3 regions of the Leptolyngbya sp. AN02str genome follow, and region 3 is predicted to be linked to each of the others. Evidence: predicted binding sites of a transcription regulator. Region 3 holds the regulator's gene; each other region holds the start of a gene.
The links. The regulator NtcA, encoded in region 3, controls nitrogen genes in cyanobacteria. The targets are predictions, from matches to a motif close to TTTGTANNNNNNNNTACAAA.
Positions count from the first base shown of each region.

Region 1 (10,425 bases), on a different contig from region 3:
CCAACCCCAGCACTTGAATGCCAGGAGCCGTACGAATCGTGTGACGCTCAATCACATAGGTGCCATCTGCGGCTTGAAGTGCGGCAAACGGCACTAGAAACAACGTGCTTTGGGGAATGAATACCACTTCCTCCGTCGGAGAAGTGGGGAGCAGATCGGCAATGGGAGCGATAAGTATCTCATGCAGATTGTGCAATTTGCGGCTAAGTCGTCGCTGCTCACTCGGCTGGGGAGCCGATGGGGACGAGACCGCACGAACAGGATCAACACGGCTAGTGGTGATGGCGGATCGGGTGTCTGACACTAATGCATTCCAGGTGCCGTTGGGATTTGCCCCTCGGCCTAGGGCTGCAGCAACCCGGGTTTCTTCTGCAACTTCGGTAATGGACTCTTCCACATTGGCTAATGTGGTTGTGCGAAAGTGGACTGTGCCGTTGGGCTGTATCACCCAAATGGCCAGCTCGGTGCTGCTTAAAATGGAATACTCAACGAGTGTGGCCGCTTCTCGACGGGCGATCGCCTGCATATCTTCTATCGCCAGCGGTTCGGTTTGAAACCGTTCTGCGGCTTGGGCCGACAGCCGTTGGGCTACCAACTCCACAAATGCGCGCGATCGACTCCGTTCCGAAATTTCCAACGCTTCATCAAACCGCTTGAGTTCGATCAACACTCGCTGGAGTGTCCGGTACGTGTTGGCTTGGGTTTCAAACAATGAGATTTGATCTGCATCGCTCAAACCCGGACGTAACGAATCCCAAATGGCGATTGCCTGCTGCAAGGGAGCAACTGCGGCTTCAGGCCGTCCCAGGTCAAAGAGTGTTATCCCCAGATTGGACAACGCTTTGCCCTCACCTGCGCGATCGCCCACATCTTGCAGAATCGCGATCGCATCTTCGTAGGTGGCGATGGCACGCTCGTCGTCCTGGGTTTGGTCATACACAATGGCCAATGCGCCCAGCGTGTAGCCTTCATTGCTGCGTTTGCCTAACTGCCGCGAAATTTCGAGGCTTTGAGTATAGTAGGCTGTGGCGGTTGGATAGGCTTGCTGGGCTGCATATACGTTGCCCAACGAGTGCAGCAGATCGCCTTCTAGACTGCGATCGCTCAACTGCCGAGCCAGCCCTAGCCCTTCGTTCAGTGCGGTCACGGCCCGCTCAAATCGATTGGTGTTGGAATATACGATGCCCAAATTGCCTAGCGTTTGCGCTTTCATTCGGCGATCGCCCAAGTTGTTGGCCATCTCCAAACTTTGGGTAAAATAGACCTCAGCTCGTGTGCGATCGCCAATCAAGCTTGCCACCACCCCCAACCGTTGCAGCACTCCGGCTTCACCCACACGGTTTTGGACTTGTCGCATAAGCGCTAGGGTCGATTCGTAATGGCTCAATGCGGCCGGATAGCTACCCTGATCGGTGTAGGTATTGCCCAAATTTCCGAGTGCGTTGGCCTCGCCCACGACTTCGCCCAAGCTACGGGCTAATGCTGCCGCCTGCTGCAATTGGGCGATCGCTGCTTCGTATTGCCCCTGAATGCGGTACACAATTCCCAATTGATTGAGAACGCTGTACTCACTCGATGCATCATTGGAGGCGCGGGTTATCGGAAGCGCCATCTCTAAGTGGGCGATCGCCCGTTCATAGTCTCCCAAATTGGTGGCGACATAGCCCAGGTTAATGAGCGCAAAACTCTGACCCCGAGCATCATTCAGCTCCCGAGCAATCTCAAAACTTTGTTGAAATAATGCCAGTGCCTGCTCGTCATTGCCCTGAGCTTCGGCAATGGCGGCCAAATTGCCCAACACGCGTCCTTCGCCCACCCGATTTCCAGCTTGGCGATACAGTTGCAGCGCTCGCTGCCACGACTCTTGGGCGGCTTGCCACTGCCGCTGCTGAAACTGAGCTGCCCCCTGCCCCAGCAACCGCTCAGCTTCGGCACTGGCATTGCTAGATGACTGAGCGGGCTGCACTGCGATCACCTCAGCCGATAGTCCAGGCGCGATCGCCCACCCACTCTGGCTCAAAACCAGGGTCATAACCGCGACACGGCTCACCTTCTGCCACCACATTCGCATCACCTGTGTTGTGCTCATTCTATGTAACCAAACCTTGGGACAACTATCGCGATCGCCAGCATGGCTTGCATCAATCCGTTTTGGCACCCTTGGCTCAGCAAGAAGCCTCAAACGTATAGGACTTACGCACGTCATCCGAAAACCTGGGGGTGACTGATGGTTGGAGCGCTTACCGCTCCAACCATCAGTCACCTGCGTTAGTCCTGACATAAAACCACCACTTGTTACTCGCTCGCGATCGGGACATCAGTTTCGGTGAATGTCTTTTCACAAGATTGCGCACCGTGTAACCTTTGGAAAGACAATTTTTTCGGGCGCATTGCGTCAAAAGAATGGGCATTTTGGCTTATCCAGAACTGACGCTCGATAAAAACGCTGATTTCAGCTTTCCCTAACTGGTCGCCTCTTCATCGCTCACCGCCCAAAAAGATTCCCAAAAACGAAAAGAGGACGCCGTTAGGAGTCCTCTTTTCACGCTTCGATGGCGTTTTACATCGGTGTTTCTTGATCTATCCAAGATATTCCGACTCTTCTTCTAGCTTGCGCAGCAGATCCATATCACCTCTCGATTTGGCGGACTCCATCCGGCGCTGAAGATTCATGCGCAGGTTCTCACGATGGGTCCAGGAGGTTTCTTTCATTACGTCGCGGCGAGACTTGTTGGTTCTAAACATAGTTGAAAGCGGCACACATGCATCGAGTTTTCTACTATCAGAATATCACTTTGCCCAGTATTTGTATCCATTGCTACGGAAATTCACACTACAGGGTGATAGAGGTTCTACCTTGTGCGCTACCCTGGGCCAACACGCTAAAACTCAATACCAGGCTGCGCTTTTACCCCCTGCTCTCGAAATGGATGCTTGATCAGCGTCATTTCGGTCACCAGATCGGCTCGTTCGATCAGGGGTTTTGGGGCTCCTCGTCCGGTGAGTACCACATGGGTATCATCCGGCTTTTGCTCTAGCCCTGCCAACACGGCTTCTACAGATAAATAGCCCAACTTTAAAGCAACATTGGCTTCATCGAGCAAAATCATTTGCAGATCAGGCTGCTGAATTAATGCCAATGCTTGATCCCAAGCTTCGTGCGCTTTTTGAATATCGCGATCGCGATCTTGTGTTTCCCAGGTAAAGCCTTCGCCCATCGCGTAGAACTCGAGTTGGGGCGGATTGCCATTTTGGCTGGTCGTCCATGGAGACAGAGCCGCTTTTTCGGCAGGTTCCCAGGCACCTTTAATGAATTGCACGATCGCCACGCGATACCCATGCCCCAGCGATCGCAGCACCATTCCCAGTGCTGCGGTGGTTTTGCCCTTGCCATTGCCCGTATTGACGATCACAAGGCCCTTTTCGCGCGATCGCTCAGCCAACCTCTGCTCTTGCACCTCTTTACGGCGCTTCATCTTTTGCTTGTACTGTTCGTCGCTTAGGGTGGCGGTTGCCTCGTCATTTAGCCGAGTAGCTTCTTGGTCAATCTCAGATGTTGTCATGTGGTCTCTTGCCGTGATGGATGAGGTGAATTGGTTAGGAACGTGGATGATGCAATTCAATCTGGCTTAGGCGCAAATTTAACGAATGATGCCGCGTCAAATCACAGAGCCTAGCCACCTACCGTTTGGTTGATGGTGCCATGGGCATCATCAACCTGCCCACCCACTATCGTAACAACGGAGTAACCCGTCAAATTCCGTTCTTGTGCTCTAGCTTGGTTCTCCGAACGTGACCTGTGAATCAATGCCCTCGGCAACAAAGTCAGGCCGATTGCGTCTATGGTTCTTATGGTTCGGTCGAGCATTTCGTTATCAATCAGGCCAATTCGGGCGATCGCCCAATGGCCAAACTTCAGCATCCGTTTGGGCAAATTCACCCGAAGGCAACAAAACGCTGGCAGAACGAATCAATAGGGAAAACTGAGACCTGAGTTTGGTAATCAGTTGAGCAGAATCAGGCTAAACTTTGAGCACGTGAGATACCATGTGCAACAACGAGGACAGACAGGCAGTTTCAAGAGAGCTATAGAACTCCAAAGTTCGCCAATCTTAGATTGTTTGCCTATAGTTGATTAAGTAGAAGAACCCTCTTTTGTTCCCTCTGCTGATGACTGACCAACCTAATCCTAACGTCCAGGTAAATTTATCCGATATGCAGGAACAGTCCGCAAATCAGCCAAACCCTAATCCTCCAGTAGAGCCCCAATCGGCAGAAGCGCAACGGGCCGTATCGGAACCAAGGATTCAGCAAGACTCATCCCGTAGTGATGACAATCCCCTTGTGGAAGGGCTAAAAACGATTGGCCTGAGCGTCATTTTGGCATTAGGCATTCGCACCTTTGTGGCAGAGGCGCGCTACATTCCCTCCGAGTCCATGGTGCCAACCCTTGAGGTGAACGATCGCCTCATTGTTGAAAAAATTAGTTATCACCTCAATCCGCCTAAGCGTGGCGATATTGTCGTGTTTTCGCCAACCGATCGGCTCAAAGCGGATAACCCCAGCCTCAAAGATGCTTTTATTAAGCGGGTCATTGGCTTACCCGGCGAGAAGGTACAAGTGACCAACGGCCTCGTGTACATCAACGATGTACCTATCGAAGAAAATTACATTCCCTCAGAGGCTGCTCCGGACTATGAGTGGGGGCCAGAGGTCGTACCTGACAATGAATATCTTGTGCTGGGCGATAATCGCAACAACAGCTACGATAGCCACTTTTGGGGCTATGTTCCTCGGGGAAATATTATTGGCCGAGCCGTTGTTCGCTTCTGGCCTCCCGAGCGTTTAGGCGAAATTGGCCCCATGCCAACCTATGACAACCAGCCTGAAACCTCGACAGAGGACGGCGCATCATCTCCATCCGCAAACTAAATTCATTCCCAATCTTGTTACTGTGCCATGCTGACCCGTAACGGGTTAGCATGGCACAGTTTTTTTGTCAGCTGTGGAGCAGGAAGGTTGCCCTAAATATTGGAGCTTGTTCATGGGGAGCGCGACACCTGCCCCATGAACAAGCTCTTAACCGAAACTGACGTTAACTGACCATCTTCATGGCCAGAAAAAGGGCCCTGGGTGATATCTGCTGAGCAAAGATCGGCAGATATCACCCAGGGGTTAAATTCACCAGGATTTACGCATTGGTGTTGTGTGTGGAGTGCTTCGCACCCCACACACAACACCAACACACTTATTTGGTGGGCTTGCATAAGCCCTGTTTACTTAAAAGCAAGCTAGTTTAGCGAGTAAATACGCCCATCAATGAGTAAGCGCGTAATGCCCTTTGCTTGTAAATAGGGACTGGCCTTAAAGAACACTTTGCAATCAGGAACTTTGACAACGCGCTGCATCCGCCGCATAAATCGCTTTGCAACCCGATGGTTATCAAACACAGGAAGCGTTCGTTCGTTGCTTTCGGCTTCGGGAATTTGCCCTAAGTCAGCAAAGTCGCTCAGGGGCCGGGTAATCAGCTCGGATGACCGATCAACAACCAAGTAGCAGGTTCGAGGCAAGCTGGCTTCTGAGAGTGGCAAAATCTGTAGCAGCACGTCTCCTTGAACATGCATTGCGGCCAGATTGAGTCCGTCTCCTTCACTGGAAGCAAACTCATCGTCTAGGTCATCGTCTAGGTCGTCATCTAGGTCATCGTCTAGGTCGTCATCTAGGTCATCGTCATCGTCTAGGTCGTCATCGTCGTCGGGCTGTTCGTGAGCCGAGAGCCGCAAGTCTTGTTGAACTTCGTGCTGAAATTCTTCAATTTCAATTCGATGGGTCCCGTCGGCTACCTCAGACACGGCAACAGGAGCTTCTTCTTGCTCAGTGTCTGGCTCGATGGCCGATTGGCGAGAAGCGTCAACGGTGGAAGAACGTCGCCGCGATCGCCGACCATTTTCTTGAGTCGGGCTGGCTTCTTTGTCGCGCTTGGATTTATCAACCTTGATCGGTTTGGCAGGCTTGGCAGGTGCAGGAGCGATCGCTTCTTCCACAACCGGTTCAACTGGCTCTGGGATTGCTTCCGTTTCTGGCGGGGTCTCTGTTTTTGCGGTTCCCCGCTTTTGTTGAATAAGCACCTCATACTCATCATCTGCCAAGCTCTGCTTGAGAATGCGGCTGATGGTTGATGCACTTACCCCAAACCGGGCGGCCAACGTTGAGGTTGTGTCGTCGGTCTCTCGGTAGAGGGTTAATATACTTTGCTTGTCTGATTCAGACAGTTTCTTAGGAGCCATGCTGCCTTCCGTTTTGCGATCGCACACCAACCCACTGCTCATGATGGCATTCACATTTGAGCATGGTTGGATTCAAACCTGATCAATCCTATCGCAGAACCTTAGCTGCGCCGCCGACTCATCCGCCGCGATCGGCTCGATAAATCATATTCGAGAGCGGCTCCAATCCCAAACAAGCAGGCGCTAAAGATCCAGAACACTTCTGGTAAGGCTCCAGTTTGGTAATCGGCAATATTGCTTGTGGCATACAGGAACCACATATCAGCAATAAAGAAGCAAATCGATGCTGCTGCGATAAACCGCCAAGACTGAGAGAATCTGCCACCCCAAAAAGCCAGAAGCAGCGCACTTGCAGCCAGCAATAGCAACACATCCGCCACAACATAAAACAGGCCAACCCAGTCAGCATAGGGGACTAGGGCTTCATCCAACGAGATCACCCAAGCGGGTGCGGTTGATCCGGTATCGGTGACTTCTGCCTCTGGAGGGGTCACCTCTGGAGGAGTGGTTACTGAAGGCGTTGGCGTCGGCTCTGCTGCCGGTGCAGGTTCTGCAACGGGGTCTGCGGTTGGGACCTCTGGCGGCGCCGCTGCTTCGGGAGCGGCTGCCGTTTGGGCATAGGCCGGTTGCGAGAAAAGGGCCGCTTCGGTGCCTCCACCACTGTTGTAGATGACGTAGGCGATCGCAGCACCCGCAACGGCAATGGCCAACAAAATGAGCCACTGAACTGGCGCCAAGTTGAGCTGACGAGCTGCGATCGCCATCACCATGCCAATGCCCACCAGCACATACATCAGCAAATAAAACAAATCTGCTGGAGATACATTTGGAGTTTGTCCCCAGCCAATCTCCCACTGGCCTAGCAACAAATTGCCAACAAAGTAGGACAACATGCCAGCCCCAATCAACAGCCACACTGTACGACCACTCACAATTTGCGGGCTTTTCCAGTTGCGCAGGCACAGCAGCCCTGCTCCCAGAAATGCGGCTGTTTCTAGCACATAGGTGGTGATGCCATACCACTCAGGGCGACCTTGGTCGGGCAGGGGAGTGCTAAAAATTAGAAAAAATAATAGTGACAGCAGCGCCCAAGCCAGCGCAGCAATCACAATCACTTGAACTGATAACCCAGAGGCACTTTTACTCACAAATCCGCTCCTCAGACTCGACGGCAGATGCCAACGTTCAACACATAACGACTAGCAGCAGATGCACACGCCTTTTTCTACTGGCTTTTGATCTCGCCAGAAAGTCTAATCGCGATCGGCTATACACTCTCGTTTCTTGCTCAACGATAAATAATATCGCTGAATAACCTTGGCTTCACGTTTTCGATGAATTCATTTGCTTAATTTATTAGTGATACGCTCTAACTGCCACATCAACGCAATCTCTAGAAAAAATGTGATGAAGCTTTGCAATCGTTCGTGTATTGCTTAACTTGGGCGATCGCACATCAGTACCGCCTATCGGCAAAATTTCGTAATCTCCCCGCAAACCCCCAACTCTACTTCCAATCTTTTCCAGTGGGCGATTGTCCCAACCACGACAAAAACATATTGCGATCGTTGGCTGGCATATCTTGCAATGCATCCAGCACCCGTCCTGTAAAGTTACCATTGCCAAAATGCTGCTTACCCAACCGAAATAGCTCTTGCAGCAACGTGTTGAGGTGGTGCTCCTGCCACGCAGGCATTTGTAACGAGGCCAGGGGATCAATGGTTAAGAGCTGTTTGATGCTCTCTGGGCTATCGGTTTGGGGAAATCGCCACTGCTTCAAAACCCCTGTGATCTCTTTCTCGAATAGATTGGCCTGCCGCCCGCCCAGCAAGTCCTCAATGTCGATGTACACCGCTTGCAGCAAGATTAGACAGGCTTGAATGTAGGCCGGTGATGCGGCATCATCTTTGCCAGAGTCGGCTTCAGCCGCCAACTGATCGAGCCGTACCTTGCCCCAAACGCTGTAGCGGTCAGGCTCCTCAAGCAGCACGCAGGCTTTGCCGCGATTGTCTGTCAAATCTCGCCAAAATGCTTTCGCGTCCTCTTCTTGCGCAGCACTAAACACACTGATCAGGCGAAAGTGCTGCCCCTGATAGTTAAGAATTGGAATCTGCTGATCTTTCTTGGGATGCGGAACGCTTGTTATTTCAACATCCTGCCTCTTTAAGATAAACATGATGCTGCTAGTAGAGATATGTCAGAAATCGGGCTAACCATGGCCATGACACATGCTAACCAAAGGTACAAAATCAAACGATAAATGCATCAATCTTGTTGAAAGTTAACTCGCACAGGTTAACTAAACTAAGCGATGCAATGGACATGACCGAGCAGATCTTGTGAAGGGCTCCTTCATGCGATCGCTCCAAGAACCAATGCGGGCAAACGAAGGGCCTGCCAATTTGGTGAAAGAAAGATTGGTTTTAAGTGTACACCTGTTACTCCAGTTACGTGACGACGTGTGCCAACAAGGTCTGCGAATCAGGGAAAGCCATACCCGGACGGCTGAGTAGAGATCATCCCGGTCCGTTGCATCGCTCTATGGAACCTGTAAGAAAAGCAAGAATGCCATTGGGGCATCTGCTGGCCTTGTATTATATTGAGTCATGAATGCAACTTTACCTCTTAATTTTTCCCAAGTTCGTAGCATTCGACAACGCCACGGCTGTATTTTTCGGTGATTCTTGGGTTATCGTGGTAGCTACCACGTTTAGATTGGGAATTGTGCTCCAGTAGCTCAGCCGGATAGAGCAACTGCCTTCTAAGCAGTCGGTCGCAGGTTCGAGTCCTGCCTGGGGCGTGGGTGATCATGACCGTGACAGACGTTGCGTCTCGCTATGTAAAATCCTGAGTATCGTGCACGCGAATCGTTGAGCTGTTGTAAGGCATGATTGAGATCTTGGCGGCGCTTTCGATTTCAGCGGCTGTAGGAATCCGAGTTGCACTTCCGCTACTACTCATTGGTCTGTTGCAAGAAGATTTGTGGGACAAGGTGCCCTTGTTGTCGCAAGTGCCCCCTGCGGTTGTGCTGGGGGTGCTGGTGAGCTGGTCTTTGATGGAATTGCTGTTTTCAAAAGATCGAATTGCTCAGCGTTTGGTGCAAATTACTCAGCTTGCCTTGAGTCCAGTCGTTGGTGCGCTTGCAGGTATTACCGTAGCCCGCATTACCGAAATTGATAGCTGGCTCATTCCCGTTATTGGCGTGGTCGGTGGGTTGCTGGCGTTGGTGCTGCAACTTGTGCAAGTTGGGTGGTTTTATCGCTTGCGTGGGCTACCGATTTGGCTGATTTTTGTTCAAGATTTTATGTGTGTGCTGTTGGTGTTATTTGCGTTTGATGCGCCTCAGCAGGGCGGGTTGATTGCCATGATTTTGCTGTGGTTGGCTATTCGGAGTTCCAAAGAGTGGCAGCGGTGGTACGAGGCCCAGGCTAGCCGCCCATCTCTAAGGGACAATCGGCGACGCGATCGCGCCCATCCTCGTCGGGGAAAACACGACCCTGACTAAGGCTCAATGTTTGGCTCACAAATTAAGCCAGAATCCAGAGGAAATTTGGAGATCCTGAATCGTTGTAAGTGAGTTTCTTCACTGCAAAATGAACACATTGCTAACTGAAATGCTCGGCACTTTACATAACGATTGCTAAAAATTGGGGTTAAGGTTAACCACTCGGTAAAAATACGGCGATCGCTAAAAGCCTTTTGGAAGGGGATTTTGGACGCTTATTCTATTAGCAAAAGTTGCAAAATTTATAAATGGCGTGTTGATTATATTTCTTTTTTCTTTTAAGTATATAAACCCTATCGGCTGCATGCATTGTGAGGTTAGGCTGTTTTCGTAGCATTTTTACATCACTTCCTAACTTCCTATGAAAGCGATCGCCAAGGCTTTATTCATTGTTCCAGCTACGTTAGCCATTTCTGCTTTTGCTATGCTTCCTTCGTATGCTGCTGGTTTGACCTATGCTTCCAAGGTTGAGTCTTACACCGAAGGCGCTGGCATCAAAGAAGCGTACCGCCGCAACACCAGCAATGCTTTGGGAAACCCAAACTTGGATGGAAAATTTTTTGACAACAACAAAAAGTTCTTGAGCCTGGGTGTGGGTGGCCAAGCTATCTTCAGCTTCGGTACCGCCTTTCA
Region 1 covers NZ_JBNXVR010000039.1:16,618-27,042, forward strand. Annotated here, with positions in the region: gene ACQ4M4_RS22315 (CHAT domain-containing tetratricopeptide repeat protein) at 1-2,089, opposite strand, end outside; gene pirA (arginine synthesis PII-interacting regulator PirA) at 2,581-2,745, opposite strand; gene cobO (cob(I)yrinic acid a,c-diamide adenosyltransferase) at 2,883-3,563, opposite strand; gene ACQ4M4_RS22330 (hypothetical protein) at 3,674-3,940, opposite strand; gene lepB (signal peptidase I) at 4,171-4,932, shown strand; gene ACQ4M4_RS22340 (helix-turn-helix domain-containing protein) at 5,292-6,329, opposite strand; gene ACQ4M4_RS22345 (hypothetical protein) at 6,389-7,435, opposite strand; gene ACQ4M4_RS22350 (Npun_F0813 family protein) at 7,795-8,463, opposite strand; tRNA gene ACQ4M4_RS22355 (tRNA-Arg) at 9,014-9,087, shown strand; gene ACQ4M4_RS22360 (DUF4126 domain-containing protein) at 9,175-9,792, shown strand; gene ACQ4M4_RS22365 (PEP-CTERM sorting domain-containing protein) at 10,217-10,425, shown strand, end outside.
Region 1: the regulator NtcA is predicted to act here: its motif matches at 2,806-2,825, upstream of pirA (arginine synthesis PII-interacting regulator PirA).

Region 2 (10,425 bases), on a different contig from region 3:
TGCCGCACGGCCCCGGATCGCCAATGCCAGCCCCTATTTGGCGCGATCGCCAGCGCTTGTTATCCGGCAAATCTGCGAGATCAGGTCGATGCCCCTCTCGCGTGTGCATCACATGGTAGCCCTCGGCCCGCGCCACCGATAGCACCTTAGAAATGGGCTCAATCGGTGCCTGAGTTAAGGAAAGGTCATACCCCATGCGATCGACATAGCCACCGTTACCGCAGAAATCCGTCTGCATATCGATCACCAGCACGACCGTATTTTGGGGCCGCAGGTCGCCATTGTAGGGATAGGGATAGGGATCAGACTCCACAAATCGTCCCATTACGCACCTCCTGCGGTAGGGATATCGGTCAACTGTTCGTGGCCACGATACAGACGGGTCGGAGCCGGAAATCCACAAGACGTGCCGTCTTGATGAACGACCTCATCCTCCCAAGGCAGGCGATAGTTGCCCGCTACCATGTCTTGCATATAGGTGTAGGGGCAATCCTGGGCACCGCCTTTGACCGCCACGTAGCCCCGGTGGCCAAATTGATAAATGTTATTCTCCACACCCCACTGCTTGCGAGCTTCGCGCACCAGATCAGGCCGCAGTTCCGCCGTGATAATTTCATCGGGTCGATGGCTACCCATCACTAGGGGCGCACCGTCAAAGTTGACAAACATGCCCTCACCCATGGAATCAAAGGTGCCATCGCTGCCGCACATACACACCGACGCCGTGTAGATCAGGTTGCAGAAGGCATTGGCCTGGTTGGTAATTTGCCAGCTGTGGCGAATAGGAGCGGTATAGCCCGCCGTACGAATCATAATATCGGCTCCCTTGTAGGCGCACTCCCGCGCCATTTCGGGGAACATGCCGTCATGGCAAATAATCAGCGCCAACTTACTGCCATTGGGGCCATCGCACACCGGAATCCCCAAATTTCCCGGTTCCCAAGGTTCTACGGGCACCCAGGGATGCAGCTTGCGGTAGTACAGCCGCAGCTCGCCCTGATCATCCAAAATGATGCCGCTGTTGTAGGGATTGCCGTCGGGGTTGTATTCCATGATGGAGAAGCAACCCCAAATTTTGTTATCGCGGCAGGCTCGGCTAAACGCCGCCACCTCTGGCCCATCCAACCGACACATGATTTCGGGGTTGGTGTCCATCGATAGGCCATGGAGTGAATATTCGGGGAACACGACCAGATCCATGCTGGACATGTTGCGGCGCGCTTTGGCCACCATGTCGCAAATACGCTGGGTTTGTGCCGCCAGGTCATCGGGAGTCACCACGTTCGGCAGTTGTAGCTGCACCAATCCCAGCACAACACCATTTGGAGATTTGTTTAAGCCACCCAATCCAGACATTGTTCTCAACCCTTCCAACGTTTTCTTTCGAACTTCACGTGCTTGATGACTCAAGTGCTTGGCGTGTCTAAGCCCTACCCTGGCTGTCGGTTCCCAAAGCCCCCGGCGCACCCAGGAGCGATCGCTTGGGTGAGCAGGTAACAATCATGATGAACAGCGTCAACACATAGGGTGCCGCGTTGAACAGGTAGTAGCCTTCGCGAATGCCGACCGATTGCAGGGCTGGCCCAAGAGCTTGTGCGCCACCAAACAGTAGCGAAGCCCACAAACAGGCGATCGGGTTCCACCGGGCAAAAATTACTAGGGCCACCGCCATCAGGCCTTGACCGCTGGAAATGCGCTCAGTCCAGACGCCGGGATAGTAGAGCGACAGGGCCGCACCGCCGATGCCTGCCAAAAAGCTGCCCGCCATGATGCTGAGTATGCGCACCTTAAATATGGAGACGCCCATGGCACGAGCCGCTTCGGGGCTATCGCCCACTGCCCGCACAAACAAACCCCAGCGAGTCGAGCGGAAGAACCACTGCATCAACGGGGCGATCGCCAATCCCAACAAAAACAAAGGACTAATTTGCAACGCGGCCTGTACCGCCGGAGCCATACCGCTAGAGGCCAGGTTGATGGTAGGCAATTGCGGGGCCGAGGGCTGAATAAACGGCTTGCCCAAAAAGAAGGCAATGCCACTGCCAAAGATGATCATGGCAATCCCGACAGCCACATCATTGACCCGAGGTTGTTGGGAAAGCCAGCCGTGGATTGCGCCCAACACGGCCCCGGCCAACCCCGCCGCCAATACGCCAAACCAGGGAGAACCGGTCAGGTAAGAGACCGCGTAGGCGCTCATCGCGCCCAGCAGTAGCGTCCCTTCCAATCCCAGGTTGATCTTGCCACTTTTCTCCGTCAGGCATTCGCCCAAACTAACAAACAGGAACGGGGTTCCCCCCCGCATGGTTCCTGCGGCGATCGCCAGCGGTACACCCCACCAGCCTAATGCTTCTGTAGCCATAACCCGCTCCACAACAGTTCAGAAGACCAAAACAGCAACCAAGGACACCAATTGTTTTCTCTTTTCAGATGCTCTAGCCCATTCCCTAGCCCATTGCCACAGGCTCTTGGCCCGGACTGGGCGGCGGCGAAGATGAGGTCGTCACCACGGGCTTTTCCTTAAAGAGGGCAAACTTGCCATAGAGCGAATCGCTAAACAGCACCACCAAAAACACCAGCCCCTCAAACACCAGCACGGTGGCATCGGGCAATCCAAAGCTGCGCTGTAAAATGCCACCGCTGGCTAAAATGCCACCCACCAACAAGGAAATGAGAATGGCCGCTAGCGGGTTGTGATGCGCGGCAAACGCCACCATAATGCCGCCATAGCCGTAGCCCACATTCAGCGATTCGTTGGCTGCGCCTTGCACTGCAGCCACCTCCACCATGCCTGCCAAGCCCGCGCAAGATCCCGCCAAAAAGCACACAATCACCGTCAATTTGCCCACGGGTAAACCCGCCACCCGGGCAGCCCGAACGTTGCCACCCGCCACCCGGGCAGAAAAGCCAAAGGTCGTGCGCTGAATCAAGAAGTAGGCGATGACGCAGGCAATGACGCCGTATAGCAGCCCCCAATGCACCCGCGTGCCGGGAATGTTGCCTAGCATATTCACGTCTGCCAGGGGAAAGGTGGAAGGCTTATTGAGCGAGCTGGGATCTTTCATTGGCCCACCCACCAAATGGTTGAGTAGGGCGATCGCAATGTAATTCAGCAACAGGCTGCTAATGGTTTCGTTGACCGCTCGGTAGTGCCGCAGCCAACCCGCCGCACCAATCCAAATGCCACCCGCAATCATTCCAGCGATCGCCATTCCCACCTGTACCATCACAGGCGGCACCGCAGTGCCCAGCGTGAGCCCGGTCGCAACCGCTGCCAGACCGCCCACCACCAGCGCTCCCTCATTGCCAATAATCACCAAACCCAGCCGAGCAGGTAACGCCGTACAAAGGCCACTTAGCATCAGGGGAGCCGCCCGAATCAGGGTATTTTGAAACGTGCTCCACTTGCCAAAGCCCGCCTTCCAAATGGCTCCATATACTGCAAAAGGATTGGCACCCGACAGCGCACAAAACACGCCAAACAGCGCTAGCGCCGCAACCAAGGCCCCAAACGGAATGAGAAAGGATTCCAGTGTTCTACGCCACGAAGCCGACATATGAAGAACCTGTTGAGAATGTAAATGCGAATCTTGTGGGGAATCGTAAACGGATGCGATCGCACAGCCTGGATTGATGCCTCCAAGAACTGAGGCGATCGCCTATCCATTTACGCCATAGAACCTAGCTGCTGATAGAACCGATAACGCCTTCCACCAAGTAATCCATTTGCTCCAGCTTGGGATCGGTTTGCTTCAACGTTTCAGAGATTGCCACCTTGCCCGTGTTGTCTTTTGTACCAGCGGCATAAATCACCATACTGCCATCCATAAACTTGGCCATCGCCGTTTCTACCGCTTGCTTAGCCTCCGCCGATACCGCTGGCCCAAAGTCCGACAGCTTACAGAAGCCCTCCTTCAAGCCACCCCGCAGTACATGGGGAATGCCGCCATCCATCAAGGTTTTGCCTGCTTTGACATCACCTACAATTTGCGAATAAATATTGGTCCAATCCCACTCGGCTCCTGTGAGATAGCCCTTGGGGGCCAGCGCCGCCTGATTGGCGTGGTAGCCAGAGCAAAAAATGCCGCGCCGCTCTGCTGTTTCCATCACCACTTTGGGACTGTCCACATGGCAGGTAATCACATCAATTCCCTGGTCGGCCATGCTGTTCGCCGCTTCCGCTTCCTTAATCGGCTCGGCCCAGTTGCCCGTAAACACCACTTGCGTTGTGGCATCAGGGCGCACGCTGCGTGCCCCCAGCGTAAAGCCATTCATATTCCGCAGTACTTGAGGAATGGGCTTGGCTCCAATAAAACCCAGCTTGCCAGTTTTCGACGTAAGCGCTGCCACGATGCCAGCCAAATACTGCGCTTCGTCGATGTAGCCAAAATAGCTGCCCACGTTCTTGGGAGTTGTGCCTTCTTGGTACAAACCGCCGGCATGAAAGAACTGCACATCGGGATACTCTTCCGCCAGTTTGATGATGTGCGGGTCAAAGTAGCCAAACGATGTGGGGAACAAAGCTTTGGCTCCGTCAATATCGATCATGCTGCGCATCGATTCCGCAACAGCCGTGGTTTCAGGAACGTTGGCTTCTTCAACCAAGGTGACACCGCCCAACTGCTGCACCATACCTGCGGCACCTTCGGCGTGGGCCTGGTTATAGCCATAATCATCCTTTGGCCCTACGTAAATGAACCCAATGGTGACATCCTCGCCACTGGTTCCGCCACCTGTGGCAGCGCCATCCGATGCGGGACTACAGCCCGTGCCAAACTTGGCCGTTAATCCAAAGGCTGTTGTAGCCAACAGACCCCGAACGACCTGCCGCCGAGACAGATTTAGATAGCGTTTGCTGCTCATGGTGACTCCCTCGCAATATTCCCGTTCGTTATCAGTGGTGAAGTTGTCGTGACGTGTCGTTGTGATGCGTTGGCCATTGATGAACGTCAATCCTGTGTCGCTAACCAAGCCATAGCAAACCAATTGACGGCACCACTGAGCAGTGCCCCAACAGCGGCAGCTCAATGGTTTTAGCCAAATCGATGCGATTGAGTAAGAGCGTACCAGGATGGTTTGAATTTCGGGGTGTGAAAAGGTGCGAGAAAAGTTCGTAAAAGGTAACGGGGGGCGATCGCAAATTGTTATCTGCGTTACAAAGCAAGCTTTAGGAAGTTTGTAGGATACAGCTCTACTGCGCCGCCCCTACGCGCAAAAGCTATGAACACTCAACGTTTGATGCACCTACAAAGCCCAATTTCAAAAATGTTACTGTTGAACCTATGAACTCTAACGAGGCCTTGGCATTTGTTGAGGCTGTATTGAAACATGAGCGCCTGAGCAAGCTACAGCAGGTGGTGTTTCGCTATGCCTGGGAAGAGTGCGCCTATGGAGAAATTGCGCGTCGTTCTGGCTATGAGTTGGGCTACGTCAAGCAGGCTGGTGCTTCGCTGTGGCAAATGTTGTCCAAAGCCTTTGATGAAAAGGTGACGAAGCACAATGTTCGGCTGATTGTGCAACGCAACTGCGCCATGTGGACGGGCAATCGCTCTGTTGCATTGGAAACCGATGAACCCAATGCGATGGAACACTCGGTAGAGATGGAGTCTGTAGGGGTAGAACTGCAGCATCCTGCGATCGCCACTCCCACCGCCAATTCATCTCGCATTGCGACAGCGGAAGACTCTCCTCCTATCTTGCCCAAAACGGATTGGGGCGATGCCGTTGATGTGCCTGCGTTTTATGGCCGGACAGCCGAGTTGGAGCGCTTGGAGCAGTGGATTGTTGGGGATGTGAGCGACCCGACCGACGGGGAATCGCATGATCCCCACTGCCGCCTGGTTGGCATTTTTGGCATGGGTGGCATTGGCAAAACCACACTCTCAATTCGGCTGGCCCAACGCCTGTTGGCGCGATCGACTTCTAGCACACCGCCCATCGTTGGGGAGCACCCCATGACAGAGCCAACGGGTGCTGCCTTTGACGCTGTAATTTGGCGATCGCTCCGAAATGCGCCCCTGTTGCCAGAGCTTTTGCGGGATCTCATTCGGTTTTTAGCCGATGAGCGGCACCACGAACTGCCCAACTCGGTCGATGACATGCTGATGCTCTTGCTGGGCTGTTTGCGACGGCGGCGATGTCTGGTCATTCTCGACAACTGTGAAACGATTTTGCAGCAGGGAGACTGTGGCGGCGGCTACCTCCCGGGATACGAAAATTACGACAATTTGTGGCGTTGGGTTGGCGAACTGGCCCATCGCAGTACGGTTGTGCTCACCAGTCGCGAAAAGCCCAATCGGTTTGCCCTGCAAGAGGGAGAATCCTTACCCGTGCGATCGCTGCGATTAGCAGGGTTGCCCACCCACGCGGCTCAAGCCATGTTTACCCGCAAGGGACAGTTTGTGGCAACCGAGGGGGAATGGGATCAGCTCATTGACCACTATGCTGGTAATCCCCTGGCCCTCAAAATGGTAGCCCCCGTTATTCAAGAAGTATTTGATGGGCGAATCGGTGAGTTTTTGGGCTGTTTTGACGAAGGTAGCTCCGTTTTTGGCGACATTCAAGATTTGCTGAGCCAGCAAATTTGCCGCCTGTCTCCGTTAGAAGATCAGGTGATGAACTGGCTGGCGATCGCCCGCAAACCCCTCACCCTTTCGCAACTACGCGCCAATCTGGTACCCGCCGTTTCTCTGGGTCACTTGCTCGAAGCCATGACTGCGCTTGAGCATCGCTACTTAATTGAAAAGGCCATTCCCAAACCAGGCGAACGAACCCAAGCCTGCTTTACGCTGCAACCAACGGTGATGGAATATGTCACAGGACGCAGTATTGAGCGGGCTTGCCAGGATGTGCACCGATGGAAGGCTGATGCCGAACTGCCAGCGCTGGAGTTTTTGTCGTCCCATGCGCTCCTGCTGGCTCAGGCCAAAGACTACGTGCGCGACACTCAAATTCGGCTGCTGCTGAAACCCGTATGCGATCGCCTCATTCACGACGTTGGTCGAGAAGCCCTGATCCATCAGTTTCGCCACATGCTCAAAGCGATGCAGCAACACCAACGTCACAATCCCAGCTTTGACGATATTGGCTATGCCCCTGGCAACCTATTGAACCTACTGTGTGAAATGCAGATAGATTTGACCGGGTGGGATTTTTCTCATTTGCCTGTTTGGAATGCTTACCTACGCCGTACTCCATTGCGGAGGGTGAACTTGACCGGAGCCGATTTAGCCAAGTCGGTGTTTACCGAAACCTTTAGCCAGGTCCTGGCGATCGCCTTTAGTCCCGATGGCGAACTGTTGGCCACAGGCGATGTCAACCATGAGATTCATCTATGGCGGGTGGCCGATGGCACCCAACAGCTCGGCTTTCGGCTGGATGAAGGCTGGGTGTGGAGTGTGGCCTTTAGCCCCGATGGCCGATGGCTAGCCAGTAGCGCCAACCGGACAGTCAAACTGTGGGATGTGCAAACGGGAGCCTGTATTCGCACCTTTGAAGGATACTGCGATCGCGTTTTTTCCGTCGCCTTTAGCCCCGATGGACAGCTCTTAGCCACAGGCAGCGAAGACCATTTAATTCGGATTTGGAATGTGCGCACTGGAGCGCTGGAACACTGCCTCACCGGCCACACCCACGAGGTTCGCTCGGTGGCCTTTAGCCCAGCCAGCCTCAAGTCCCCTCGCAAAGCCAGCAGTTCCCCCATGCCTCGGTCAGCACATCCCACCCAATGGCTGCTAGCCAGCGCTAGTTATGACGGCACAGTGCGCCTGTGGAATGCCACGACCGGAGACCACCTGCGCACCCTACGCAGACACCAGGGCTGGGTGTGGAGTGTGGCCTTTAGCCCCGACGGAGCCGTTCTGGCCAGCAGCGGGAGCGATCGCACCGTGCAGCTGTGGGATTCGGTGACAGGTCGCTGTATTTACACCTTTGCCAACCATGAGGAAACGGTTCGGACTGTTGCTTTTTGTGCCGATGGCCGCACGTTAGCCAGCGCCAGTGATGATCGCACTGTGCGCCTGTGGGATTATCGGCGGCGGCAACCCCTAAAAACCCTCACAGGTCATACGAGTTGGATCGGGGCGATCGCCTTTAGCCCCAATACTGAATTGGTCGCTAGCGGCAGCGAAGATCAATCCGTGCGGTTATGGGAAAGCCGCTCGGGCCACTGCGTCAAAACGTTGCAAGGCTACAGTAACGGAGTCTGGTCAGTCGCCTTTGATCCCACCGGAACCACAATCTCCAGCGGTAGCCAAGACCGCACCATTCGCCTGTGGGATGCAGCCAGCGGCACCATGCAAACCAGTATGCAAGGACACCTCGGCTGGATCTGGAGTGTGGCCTTTAGCCCCACTCAGCCCATGTTGGCCAGTGGCAGCGAAGATCACACCATTCGCCTGTGGAATACTCACACGAATACCCACCTCGCCACCTTGACAGGCCATCGCGATGCAGTGCTCTCGGTTCTCTTTACTCCCGATGGCACGCGGCTAGTGAGTGGAAGCTTGGATGGCACCATTCGACTGTGGGATGTGGTTTCGGGCCGTTGTGTGCGATCGCTGATGGGACACGGCGGTGGAGTATGGTGCCTTGCCCTCAGCACCGATGGGTGCCAACTGGCCAGCGGCAGCCAAGACCAAACAATCAAACGGTGGGACATCAACAGCGGGCAATGTTTGCAAACCCTTGTGGGGCACGATGGCTGGATTCGGAGCTTGGCTATGAGCCCCGATGGTCACACCCTCGCCAGCGGCAGCGCCGACGGCATGCTCAAGCTGTGGCATTTGCCCCAGGGCCAATGCACTATGACTCACTTAGCCCATCGTGGCCCTATTCTGGCGATCGCCATTCACCCCGACAATACCCACCTGGCGACCGGCAGCACCGACACCACGATTAAGCTGTGGTCTGCAGCTGGAGAGCCCTTGCAAACCCTACACGGCCACGATCGCTGGGTGCGCTTTCTTACCTACAGTCCCGATGGCAATACCCTAGCTAGCTGCGGGCAAGATGAAACCATTCGTTTGTGGCACGGTTACATGGCGGAGCCCCCGCCCAATCAACCCCGCACTACCAGCCGCCAAATTCTGCGCATTCCCCGCCCCTATGAGGAAATGGCGATCGCTCACATCACCGGACTCACCCCTGCCCAAATTTTCACCCTCAAAATGTTGGGCGCGACGGACTACTAAAATCAGTAAGATCGACTTTAAAATCAGCAAAAATCCATCAGCAAACACAAAACAAAGATTCGCATCTATCATCTTGTTGGCTTATCTTTTGCTGACCCGTTCAAGTTTTTCGAGTTTTTTGGCACTCCTTTCATGACTCCAATTCACCTCGCCGTTAATGGCACCCTCATGCGTGGTCTCGAACTCAACGGCAATTTGCTGGCCGTTCAGGCCACATTTGTCCGCGAAACCACCACCGAACCGACCTATCGCCTGTGGTCAATTGGCGATCGCCACCCGGCTATGGTGCGGGTTGCCCAGGGAGGGAGGGCGATCGCCCTTGAAGTGTGGGCCGTTCCGCCTGAAGGGTTGGCACAGGTGTTGCTGCAAGAGCCACCCGGCCTATGCATCGGCAAAGTGCACCTCGCAGACGGGGAGGAAGTGCTGGGCGTATTGGGTGAACCAATCTTATGTGAAGGGCAGCGGGAAATTACCGAATTTGGAAGCTGGCGAGCGTATTGCGCGGCGGTTCAAGCCTCCCCTACGGAAGCCACGCCAATATCCAGCGGGACTGACTGAGCTGTTTCACTTTTCCGCAGCCGCATCCACAACAAATAACCAAGCGCAAGCTGTGGATCAGCGAAAAAGCCCTTAACCGACCCTGGCGTTCATCAAGCTCCTGCGATCGCCAGCAAAAAGGTGATGCTGGATTTCCCAACATCACCACATTTCACAATATTCAGATTTCGTAAAGACAGGGCGCAGGCTAACTCAGGTGTTGCTTCACCACAGCAGCTAGCTCCTGAGTCCAGTGCTGGGTGAGTTCAGCGCTCGCGGCCTCTACCATGACTCGAATCACCGGTTCCGTGCCCGAAGCCCGCACCAAAATTCGGCCCTGATCTCCCATAGCGGCTTCGGCCTGAGCGATCGCCTGCTGCACCGGATCGCACTGCTGCCAATTGAGACGGCGATCGCGATCTTCTACTCGAATGTTTTGCAACAATTGAGGATACGTTTGGAAGCTTTCATCACGCAGTTGGCAGAGCGGCAAACCAGCCTGCTGCACCAACGCGGCCACATGCAGTGCCGTCAACAAGCCATCCCCCGACACACTGTAGTGCGGACACAGAATGTGACCCGACTGTTCGCCACCCAGCATCGCGCCACGCTTCACCATTTCAGCATGGACGTACTGATCGCCCACGGCCGTGCGAACAAATGTGCCGCCTTGCTGCTGCCATGCCCGCTCAAAGCC
Region 2 covers NZ_JBNXVR010000041.1:2,507-12,931, reverse strand. Annotated here, with positions in the region: gene biuH (biuret amidohydrolase) at 1-325, opposite strand, end outside; gene ACQ4M4_RS22870 (formamidase) at 325-1,356, opposite strand; gene ACQ4M4_RS22865 (ABC transporter permease) at 1,424-2,362, opposite strand; gene ACQ4M4_RS22860 (ABC transporter permease) at 2,448-3,557, opposite strand; gene ACQ4M4_RS22855 (BMP family ABC transporter substrate-binding protein) at 3,682-4,863, opposite strand; gene ACQ4M4_RS22850 (hypothetical protein) at 5,283-9,191, shown strand; gene ACQ4M4_RS22845 (allophanate hydrolase-related protein) at 9,324-9,749, shown strand; gene glmM (phosphoglucosamine mutase) at 9,937-10,425, opposite strand, start outside.
Region 2: the regulator NtcA is predicted to act here: its motif matches at 5,141-5,160, upstream of ACQ4M4_RS22855 (BMP family ABC transporter substrate-binding protein).

Region 3 (10,425 bases):
CGGACTCTATTGGGCTTATTTCTAAAAGCTTTCTTAAGTCTATTGAGGTTTGTTTATCTAAGAAGAAGCGTTTGCTTTTAGGAGCAGGTTATGTAAAAAACAAGATATTTTTTTAAGTTTTGTGATGCTCAGCAACAAATTTGATGACAAAAAAAGGGGCGATCGCCCCGTTGAGTTCAGTTCGGAGTTAATTGTCTGGGTTAATACCACCTTCGGGAAACACCCATTTGGGTGGTTCTGTCATTTTGCGGCGGCGGGCAATTTCGGCAATTTCGTGCATGCGATCGAGCGATGTTTCTTGAATAAACTGAGTGGCTTGTTGACGAAACTCCTGGTTAGGGCACTTGTCTTCGCCGAGAACACAACCGTTCTTGCACTGTTCTGCACAGTTAATTTGGGTTACTTCCACAAGTTAGATCCTCTCAAACGATCGGCTATTCATGAAAATCCTATCGCGTGAGATAAGGTGTCGGGATCAGAATCTGGCTGTGGACGTATGGCTGAGGTGGCAGCACAGTGCAGGGAGCGATGCATCAGCGCTGGGTGGTTAGGGATAGGAACGGTTGAGTTGGGGGCTTAGTCCCAGGCGGGCTTGGCTAATCCCAAATATTCGACTCCGGTTAGGGTGTTGTTGAAGCGGCAGGGAAGAATTTCGACGCCTTGGGCGATCGCCGTTCGAAACAGGAGGCCATAGGTGGGGTCGGCGGCATCGCCAGGGGCAAAGTGGGTGCAGTCGCCTCGGTTGATGTAGTAGAGCATGATGGCGCGAGCGTTGGGCAAAAGGTCGGTTAGCTCTTGCAAATGCTTTTGACCACGGGTAGTGACGGTGTCGGGGAATAGGGCTAATGAGCCTTGTACCCAGGTGGTGTTTTTGACTTCGATGTAGATGGGGCGATCGCCCCCGGTCAGCAGGAAGTCAATCCGGCTCTTGTTGTCGCGTCCGTAGGGGACTTCGCAGCGAATGTCGGAGTAATCGCCAATTTCGGGAATCGCCTTTGCTTCGAGGGCGGCTTTAATAACACGGTTGGGCAGGCTGGTGTTGGTGCCAACGAGGGTGGGTAGGGTGTCGGTGAGTTCGATGAGTTCCCAAGTGTAGGCGAGGGTACGTTTGGGGTTGGTGCTGTGGGAGAGCCACACGCGGTTGCCGGGGAGGTAGACGCCGGTCATGGGGCCGGTGTTGGGGCAATGGGCAATGACGAGGTCTCCGGTTTCGAGTTCCACTTCGGCAAAGAACCGCTTGTAGCGCTTGATGAGGGTTCCTGGAACGAGGGGTGGAAATGGGTACAGCAGCATGGAGGAGGATTGGCAAATGAAACAACTGCAGGATGCGTGATTGTCAGCGATATATCCGAAAGCTTTTTTAATGTTGCTTGTTCAGGTCTTATGCCGTGGATTGAGGCTTACACCCTAGCCCCTAGCCTCTAATCCCTAGCCCCTAACCCAAAGACTCTACTCGGGGGACTTCCCCCCAATCCCCCGCTTTCTGGGGGACTCAACTCCCCCAACCCCCCGCAAGGGGTTGACGGCTCAATGCCAATCCGCGCTCCGGGTTAGGGCTGCAACGGGGTGGCGGAGGGGGGCGGATTGGGGTGAATGCTCGAACCGTGCCGAGACATCGGCCCTGCATTGTAGCTAAGGTTCATGCCAGGAAGAGGGGCGATCGCCTCTCTTCCTGGCATGAGGGCTGATTAGCGACGGCGGACGACTTGTTCACGGTAGAGGCTGACGATGTTGGCGACGACATCTTCGACGGCGAGGTGGTCGGTGTTGAGTTCGATGGCGTCTTCGGCTTTGCGCAGGGGGGCGATCGCGCGGCTGCTATCTTTTAGATCGCGCTCGTAGATGGATTTTTCGAGGGCTTCGAGGCTCACTTCGGGTTGGCCTTGCTCTTTGAGGTCGAGCTGGCGGCGGCGGGCACGCTCTTGCACAGAGGCGGTGAGGAAGATTTTGAGTTCGGCATCGGGAAAGACGTGAGTGCCGATGTCGCGGCCATCCATGACGACACCACCGCGACGGCCATAGTCTTGCTGCATGCGCACCAGAGCTTCGCGGACGGCGCGTTGGGCGGCAACAGCAGAAACGTTGGCGGTGACTTCGGCAGAGCGAATGTCACGGGTCACGTCTTGCCCATTGATCCACACTTTTTGGGTGGGGGCAGCCATACCTTGCTGATCGGCGTTTTCGAGGCGAATGTCGCACTCGCTCACGAGTTCGGCGATCGCAGGCTCGTCGGTAACGGCGATGCCCGAATCTAGTACGAGCCAGGTTACGGCGCGGTACATGGCTCCGGTATCCAAATACAAGAGCCCTAGCTCGTTGGCGACGCGGCGCACTACGGTCGATTTTCCAGCTCCTGCCGGCCCATCGATCGCCACAATGGGCTGGCGAGCTTGTAGCACAACGTTGTCAATTAAACGGGCGGAACCCAGATGGGCGGCGATCGCCAACAGTCCGGTTTCTTCGACTTTCTCCAGTGGCTTCATTGTTTTTGGGTGAACCAGATCGATGTATTGAGGTCGCACAACGGGAACCGTCGCTAGCTCGGCAGTAGCGGCGTTAATTAGCTCGTGGCGGTGCGTGATTCCTTGTTGAAATAATTGCTGTGCGCTGTTTAAGGCACGGTAAAGAATTGTAGCGTGCGATCGCTCCTCTGGAGATAAATATCGATTACGAGAACTTAAAGCCAAACCATCGGGTTCGCGCACCGTCGGGCAGGAAACCAGGGTAACGGGTACGTTCAAATCCTGAACCAACCGTTGCAAAATGGCGAGTTGCTGGGCGTCTTTTTGGCCAAAGTAGGCGCGATCGGGCAGCACGATGTTGAGCAACTTGGTCACAACCGTGGCCACGCCTTCAAAATGGCCAGGACGATGGGGGCCGCACAGCACGGCCATCATTTCGGGAGGAGGAACAACTTGGGTGAGCAACCGTTTGTCGGCGGGATCGGCAGAACTGTACAGTTCCGCCACAGAGGGGGCAAAGATGGCATCTACTCCAGCATCTGCGCACAGTTCGCGATCGCGCTCCAGGGTTTTGGGATAGCGATGAAAGTCTTCATTAGGGCCAAATTGCAGCGGATTGACAAAAATACTGACAACCACCACTTTGGTTTCGCGACGGGCCTGCTGCACCAAGCTCAGGTGCCCTTCGTGCAAGGCTCCCATCGTTGGCACCAATCCCACCACGGGTGCCCCATCCCGAAGCCGCTCTGCTGCGCCTTCTCGCTGTTGCCATACATAACTTCGCAATCCTGCGATCGTCTTGAACAGGCGCACCGTTTCCTCCAGGAACCCCTCGTATTCACCCAACTGTTGTTGTAACCTTTCGTAGTTTACTGAATTCTGAATCGCGCTGATTCGTTCAGGACAAGACGAATGGGCTTTCCCAAAAAAAGCAGGCAGTGCCTTAATCCTGTTGGGGCAGGGAATGTCGCTTGGCGATCGCCTCAATATAGCTAGGAACCGCTTCTCCACCCACATGGCAGGCTTCGCGATCCACCTGTAGCAAGTCATCCCCCCAAATCACTTGTCCGACAGGAACCGCATCACCCCGGTCTGGTTTCCAATCATGACTGACAAACTTTTGGTCGGCATCTACAACACCGCCATCAAACCAGTAGCCAATGCAGTCATATACATCTTGCAGGACTTGGGGAACCGAAGGACGATGCAACTGGCCGCGAGAGTTGGCGCTGCGCGCTTTGTAGCGCGATCGGGGAAACAAGCCATACAGATTCTTCAGCGATGCAGAAATGAGGGGTTCATTCTTCAGTAGCGTCCGTTTAAAGGCACTGACTGAGATTCGACAATCCACGTCTTGCAGCAGAGCCGGAGCCCACATCGTTTGAAAGCGCATGGGCCGGGACGATCGGTTGGGATACTCCAGCAGTGGCAGTGTATCCGCATCCAACAGCTGCATTCCCTCATCCATAACGTTGTACAGGCCATTGCGACCAGCAATCTCACTGAGAGAAACCGGCGAACACACCCCTTCCACAATCAAAATTTCGGCCGTTGGGCTAGCTTGGCGCAGCGATCGCAGCACCCCACCTAGTACACCCATACTTACCGTAACCGGCGGCTTTGCAGGGTATCCCAAATTTGGCTTGACCAAAATGCGCGTGGCATTCCAAGCAGCCTTGGGCGGCGTATAGACAAACTCTGGCGTTGCCGCGACCTGCACCGCGTGAACCAATTCCGGCATCGTTCTATCTTAAAAACACGTGTAGGGTGAGCCATGCCCACCCTACCAAAATCTGCCCCAAAGCGAACTCAGCCATCCAAAATAACCTGAGTTTTGAGTAAGCTGAAGTGCCCATTTTTGCGTGCGCGTTGCGCACGCAAAAATGGGCACTTCTGAAGTTTGCGCGGCGCGCAAACTTCAGAAAAGCTTTGAACCGAAACTGACGTTTCAATAGGACTTACGCACCTCATCCCAAAACCAGAGAATTACATGATGTTTGAAGTGCTTGGTACTCCAAACATCATGCACCTGCGTAAGTCCTGTTTAAGCAACTAGGCAACACGACCCTGACGACGCTGATGAGCCTTCCACCGCAGCAGCGCACGCTTCAAACCTGTAGAGCGCCGTTTGGGTTGCTCCACCAAAAGCCCTTGTGTTGTCGTAATTGTGGCGTACGTTAACATCATTCACTCCTCTACATGGCGGCATCATCATTGCAGAATGTTGACCGCGTGTTCAGTGACATGCTAGACACTGGCGATCGCCCCTCTACAGATCGGGAACCCGTCCTTGCCTAGGCGTAAAACCCGAACCCATTTCTGTAACAACCTGGAACCGATTACTAGCTGCCCGATCCCCACAGACGAGCCTCCTCACCCTTATCCCAAAGTCACCCGACAATCCCTCCCAGGTACGAGAACCAGCCCCCACATAAACCTGATCCCATCCCAACCAATGCGAAGCGACCCAACACCCCCACCGATAACCCCTTTGCCGAGGGAGGGTCTGGGAGGGACGGGCTGCCGTCTCTCCCAGTCAGGGGGTTTGGGGGGCGACGCGCCCCCAAGCCAAACCTATAGCCCTAAACATTCGTGCTCTGATACGTCTCAACATCGTCAGCCAAGAGCGTCAAAGAACCGCCCTCATCTCAAAGATCCGTCAACAACCGAAATAATCCAATTTGGGATTTGGGATTTGGGATTTAGTGGTCACCGTAGCTAATTTCATCCGAGCGGTACTGAAACGGCTCCACATGAATATTAATGCGGGCAGGACCATAACACTCATTCAGCCGATCCTCCACCGCTTCGGTAATCGCATGAGCCGTCACCACATCCGTTGCATCCACAATCAAATGCATTTCAATAAACACCTGCCGCCCCAACACCCCACGAGACGCAATGCTGTGGCAATTCACTACACCCGGCACCTGCATCACCGTATCGTGAATCGCTTCCGGGGCGATCGCCATCCTATCCACCAGCCACGGCAAATTTTCCTGCAAAACCGACCAACCACTCAGGAATACCAACAGCGCCACCGGAAACGACAGCACCACATCCAACCACTGAAACCCCAGCGCCCACACCCCCACCAAGCCACCCAACACACTAATCGTCACCCATACATCACTCATGGTGTGACGCGCATCCGCAATCAGAATGGGGCTACCAACACGCCGACCAACACGCCGCTCATAGAACGCCACAAAAATATTGAGACCCAACACCATTAACAGCAACCACAGTTCAAACATGCCAATCTGAACCGGATCGCTCCCGTTAAGAATGCGCCCCACCGCACTCTTCAAAATCTCGAAGCAAGCAATCCCCAAAAAAACCGCAATCCCCAACGCACCGAGCGCTTCAAACTTTTGATGGCCGTAGGGATGATCGCGATCGGGCTCAGGATTCGACAGTCCACTCGTGACCAATCCCAGCACATTATTCGCGCTATCGGTAACACTATGCAGCGCATCGGCCAGCACACTCAGCGACCCCGTTAGCGTGCCCACCATCACCTTAATGCCCATCACCACAATGTTGAGCACCAGAGTTAGCACCAGCACCCGTTGGACTTGTGCCCGATGATCTTTTTGCATGCCCAATCACCCACTGCGAAATCCAATTGCTAGGACTATAGCAGTCGGGTTAGGGAGATAGGAGATCCACCTAATCCCAACGAATCTCAAATCTAAGAATCCAAACTCCCAAACGGCTTACCCTGCATCAGTAAGGCGCTGTAAATACCGCTCAATCAGCAGGATGGCGACAATATCATCAATAGGGCGAGGGATGGTGCGCAGCTTTTGTGGAATCAGGGCTTGCAAGCCCTTAGGAGGAAACATCTGCCAATAGCGATCGCGTGCTTCCAACGTACTGTAGCGCTCGTCAACCAGAACCACCCGCAACGGTTCGGGCAGCTCGCTCTCAAGGCGAGTTTTCCAGAGCTTGGCCGTCGTTTGGTCGCCCATCACCAACAGCGAAATGGGGAACTGTTGACGAAGTTGAGAAATTCGAGCGATCGCCAACGTCGAAGGCACCACCTCATAAAACAGCAATTGGCGATCCAACCCCATCACCGCGAGGCCACACTTTAGCCGACCGGGATCAAACCCTAAAATGGCTGGTTGATCTGTCATTCGTTGACCTGTCACACTTCCTCTTCAACCACTGGCTTAAGGTTGCAGCAAACTTTCCGTTTCGGCTGTGCTGAACAGTACACGATCCCCACTGACAGCCAGCAGATCTAGCTGAGCAGGGCCAGCGGTATAAATGGGCTCCATCGCCACCGCTTGAATGCTAACAGGCTGATTGTAGACCCGAATCTGTCGAAAGAAGTTGACCACCGTTTCAGTGCGGCCATCGGCAATCTGCACCACCTCAGCCAGCAGCCCCAACTGGCGTAGGCGGAACTGCGCCGTACCAATGAGCAAGTTGAACTGCTCAACCAACGCTTCATCCGTAAGCCGTCGGGGATCAGCCGTTGCAGAAGCCACCACCTCACCAGTCCGCAGCAGCAGCTCATTGGGAGCCGCCGCCACAAAAACCTGAATGCAGTCCTCGCCTGATAGCACGCAGGGTTCGCCCACTACATAGTTGCCAGCCGACAGAATTCGCACCACATACTCACGCCCGTTTTGCAATTGCTCCACCAATTGCTCCACCTGGGCATTCGTGACCTGAATGACCTGCCCCTCAACAGCATTCATACCAGGCCGCACCCGCTGGGCTGCAAACCGATTGGCCTCAACCAAAAGCTGAATCACCGCTTGGGGTGCTGCCGCCGGAGTCACAACTCGCACGACCCCCGAAGACAAGGTTTGATTGCGCAAAAGGGCGACACTGCCCTGCCGCAAACCCTGAAATTCCCGTTCCAGCACTTGCACTTCTTGCGTAAGGTACTGCTGCTGCGCTTCTAGCTCTCGAAGTTGGGCTTCGCGCTCCGCAATGCGGCGATCGCGCTCCGCAATTTCCTCTTCTCGCTGCAAAATTTGCTGCTGGCGATCGGCCTGCAATTGTCGAATTTCTTCGCGCAGTGAGTTGGCCTGACCCGATACATTACGCAGCACCGCTTGCGCCTGACGGTAGCTGGTTTCAATTTGCTGTAACTGCGATTGGGTGCTACCGAGTTGGTCTTCAGTCACGCGCAACTGACCTTCAATCCGATCCCGCTGCACATTCGCCTCATCTAGCCGACGGTTAATGCTCGACAGCCGCCGCTGAGCCTCTTGCTGCTCATCCAGTGCAACATCAAGCTCGCGCTGAATGGTTTCCCGTTCACCCTGCGCCTCCCCTAGCTCAATTCGAGCATTGGCCAGATCATCTTGAATGCTCTCTAGCTCAAACACCCCAGTACGCAAGCGATCATCAATTGCAAACAAAATGCCAAACGTGACCGCAGAAATCAAAATCCCGGTCATGATCGTGATTAAGGTGGCAGTTTGCCGGGGACGCAGCCGAAACAAGCTCAGCCGTGCTTTACCAACTCGCATTCCCAGGCGATCGCCAACGGTTGCAATCACCCCTCCCAACACCAAAATCGCCAAAATTAAGACCAGCCCTGTGGTCATCGTCAGCTACGCAGAACTCAGATACAGCCTACTGCATTCTGATAAGAGATTTCAGGAAACGCGCAAACTCTTGCCACACCATTCAACCTGCGGCCCGCGTCGTCTTACTGTCAATCTCCTACCATCAAGCAGCCTCACCCCTAGAAATTGAGTCTCCTCCATTTCCAGTGTGACATTTACGGATCAGCCTATGAGCCAAAATTTGCGAAAAATGAGGATTTTCAGCTTTTTTGCCATCTCACCCATTCATTTAGCCAACCGCGCCCTACGTAAACTGCTGACTTAGCGCAACCGGGTTGTAAACCGTGATCTTCTTTTTGTGAATGGAAATCATATTGTCCGTTCGCAGGTCGCCCAGCAACCGTGTCACCGTCACCCGAGTCGAGCCAATCGCCTCAGCGATCGCTTGATGAGACAGCTTCAGGTCGATCATAATGCCATCCGACGTGGGCACCCCAAAGTCACGACACAAAATCAGCAAAAAGCTCACCAGCCGCGATCCCATATCCCGATGGGCCAACGTTTCAATCATCATCTCAGTTTGCAAAATGCGCGATGACAGACCCTTCAGCATCAACATGCTCAAGTCGGGATTATCCTTCAGCGCCTTTTCCACCTGCTCAATCGGAATCGACAGCAGCTCTACCGGAGTAAACGCCACCGCATGGTAAAAGCGATCGGCCCGTTGCCCTGTAATGAGCGACAGCACCCCAAACACACTGTTCTCTCGCAGCAGCGCCACCGTAATTTCTTCGCCCGCCTCGTACACCCGCGACAGCTTCACCGCTCCCTTCAGCAAAAAGTAAACCCGTTCCGCAGGGTCGCCCGGAAAGAAAATGGTTTTGCCTCGTTCAAACGCCTCCACCATTGGCGGAAACACGCCACCGCTCAACTGTCGGAAAACATCTGCCAACGGCTTATCTTGTGTCGCCACCATACCCCTCGCCTTCTCGGACCCTGTGAGAGTAGTCTTTTTATTAACCAGAAATCAGCCTACGCTTAAGAACAACTACACCATCGAATTGTGCCTAAGTGAGGAAATTTTGACTTTAGAACACTTAAACTAACTTTAGAAGAGTTTTTTGTATCCGATACTACACTTGATTCCTTCAGGAAGCCTGCATGAATACCAGATTTAGCGAAATCGCTCTTGACAAGAGATGCTGCAGACCGTTTTGTGGGCTTTGTCTATCAGGGTATAGCAAGCTACGGTAAATGCGTCATCTTTCGAGATTAGGGTTAGCGGATCGTGGCATTCCAATTCTCATCCAACCACATGAACTGCCACCCAACCCCTACTTTTAGATCCCCTTTTTCAGTATTCTTAATTCGCTGGCACATCTAAAAGCCCAAAAAAATTCATACCCTCCTAACGCCAATGCTGAATTTAACTGGAAAAAATGCCCTCGTTACCGGAATTGCCAACAATCGCTCCATCGCTTGGGGCATTGCACAGCAGCTTCAGGCGGCCGGTGCCAACCTGGGCATTACCTACCTGCCCGACGACAAAGGCAAGATGGAGAAAAAGGTTGCCGATTTGGTTGAACCGTTGCAGCCCAGCCTATTCTTGCCGTTGGATGTGCAAAACGATGGGCAGGTCGAGAGCACCTTTAATACCGTGCGCGACAAGTGGGGCAAGGTTGATATCCTGATTCACTGTTTGGCCTTTGCCAATCGCGATGATTTGAGTGGCGACTTTAGTAACGTATCGCGCGAAGGCTTTGATCTCGCGCTAAATGTCAGCGCTTATTCACTGGTGCAGCTCGCACGTGCAGCCAAGCCGCTCATGACCGAGGGCGGCTCTATTGTGACGCTTACGTACTTGGGTGGGGTGCGGGTGGTGCCCAACTACAATGTAATGGGCGTTGCTAAAGCGGCATTGGAAATGAATGTGCGCTATCTAGCCGCAGAAATGGGGCCAATCAATGTTCGGGTGAATGGAATTTCGGCTGGCCCGATTCGGACGCTAGCCTCCTCTGCTGTGGGTGGCATTCTAGACATGATTCATCATGTGGAAGAGGTGGCACCGTTGCGCCGTACGGTAACGCAAACAGAAGTGGGCAATGCGGCAGCGTTTCTGTGTAGCGATTTGTCGAGCGGCATCACAGGTCAAATTCTATATGTGGATGCGGGCTACGAAATTATGGGCATGTAGGCCTGCCCTGAAGAGGGGGATACAGGGCGCGCGCTGTATCCCTCACGCACACCTTTCATGCACAACCTCGTCATGCACAAACTGCCATAATAGATAGAGCAAATTGGGTTTGATGGTTGGCTCAGCCAAGTGCTCAATGACTGAGTTCTTTTCTTGGGTCAATTGGTTGAGCGAGTCTGCACGTTGATCCCTTGCTTGTTTCTTGTTGACGTCCTCTGTTGCGAAATCCCAGTCT
Region 3 covers NZ_JBNXVR010000002.1:243,827-254,251, forward strand. Annotated here, with positions in the region: gene ACQ4M4_RS02800 (hypothetical protein) at 188-409, opposite strand; gene sfsA (DNA/RNA nuclease SfsA) at 577-1,293, opposite strand; gene ACQ4M4_RS02810 (hypothetical protein) at 1,551-1,679, opposite strand; gene ACQ4M4_RS02815 (bifunctional pantoate--beta-alanine ligase/(d)CMP kinase) at 1,689-3,275, opposite strand; gene ACQ4M4_RS02820 (DUF362 domain-containing protein) at 3,406-4,203, opposite strand; gene ACQ4M4_RS02825 (hypothetical protein) at 4,515-4,649, opposite strand; gene ACQ4M4_RS02830 (cation diffusion facilitator family transporter) at 5,165-6,064, opposite strand; gene ACQ4M4_RS02835 (resolvase) at 6,182-6,604, opposite strand; gene ACQ4M4_RS02840 (DUF3084 domain-containing protein) at 6,641-8,035, opposite strand; gene ntcA (global nitrogen regulator NtcA) at 8,301-8,972, opposite strand; gene fabI (enoyl-ACP reductase FabI) at 9,414-10,190, shown strand.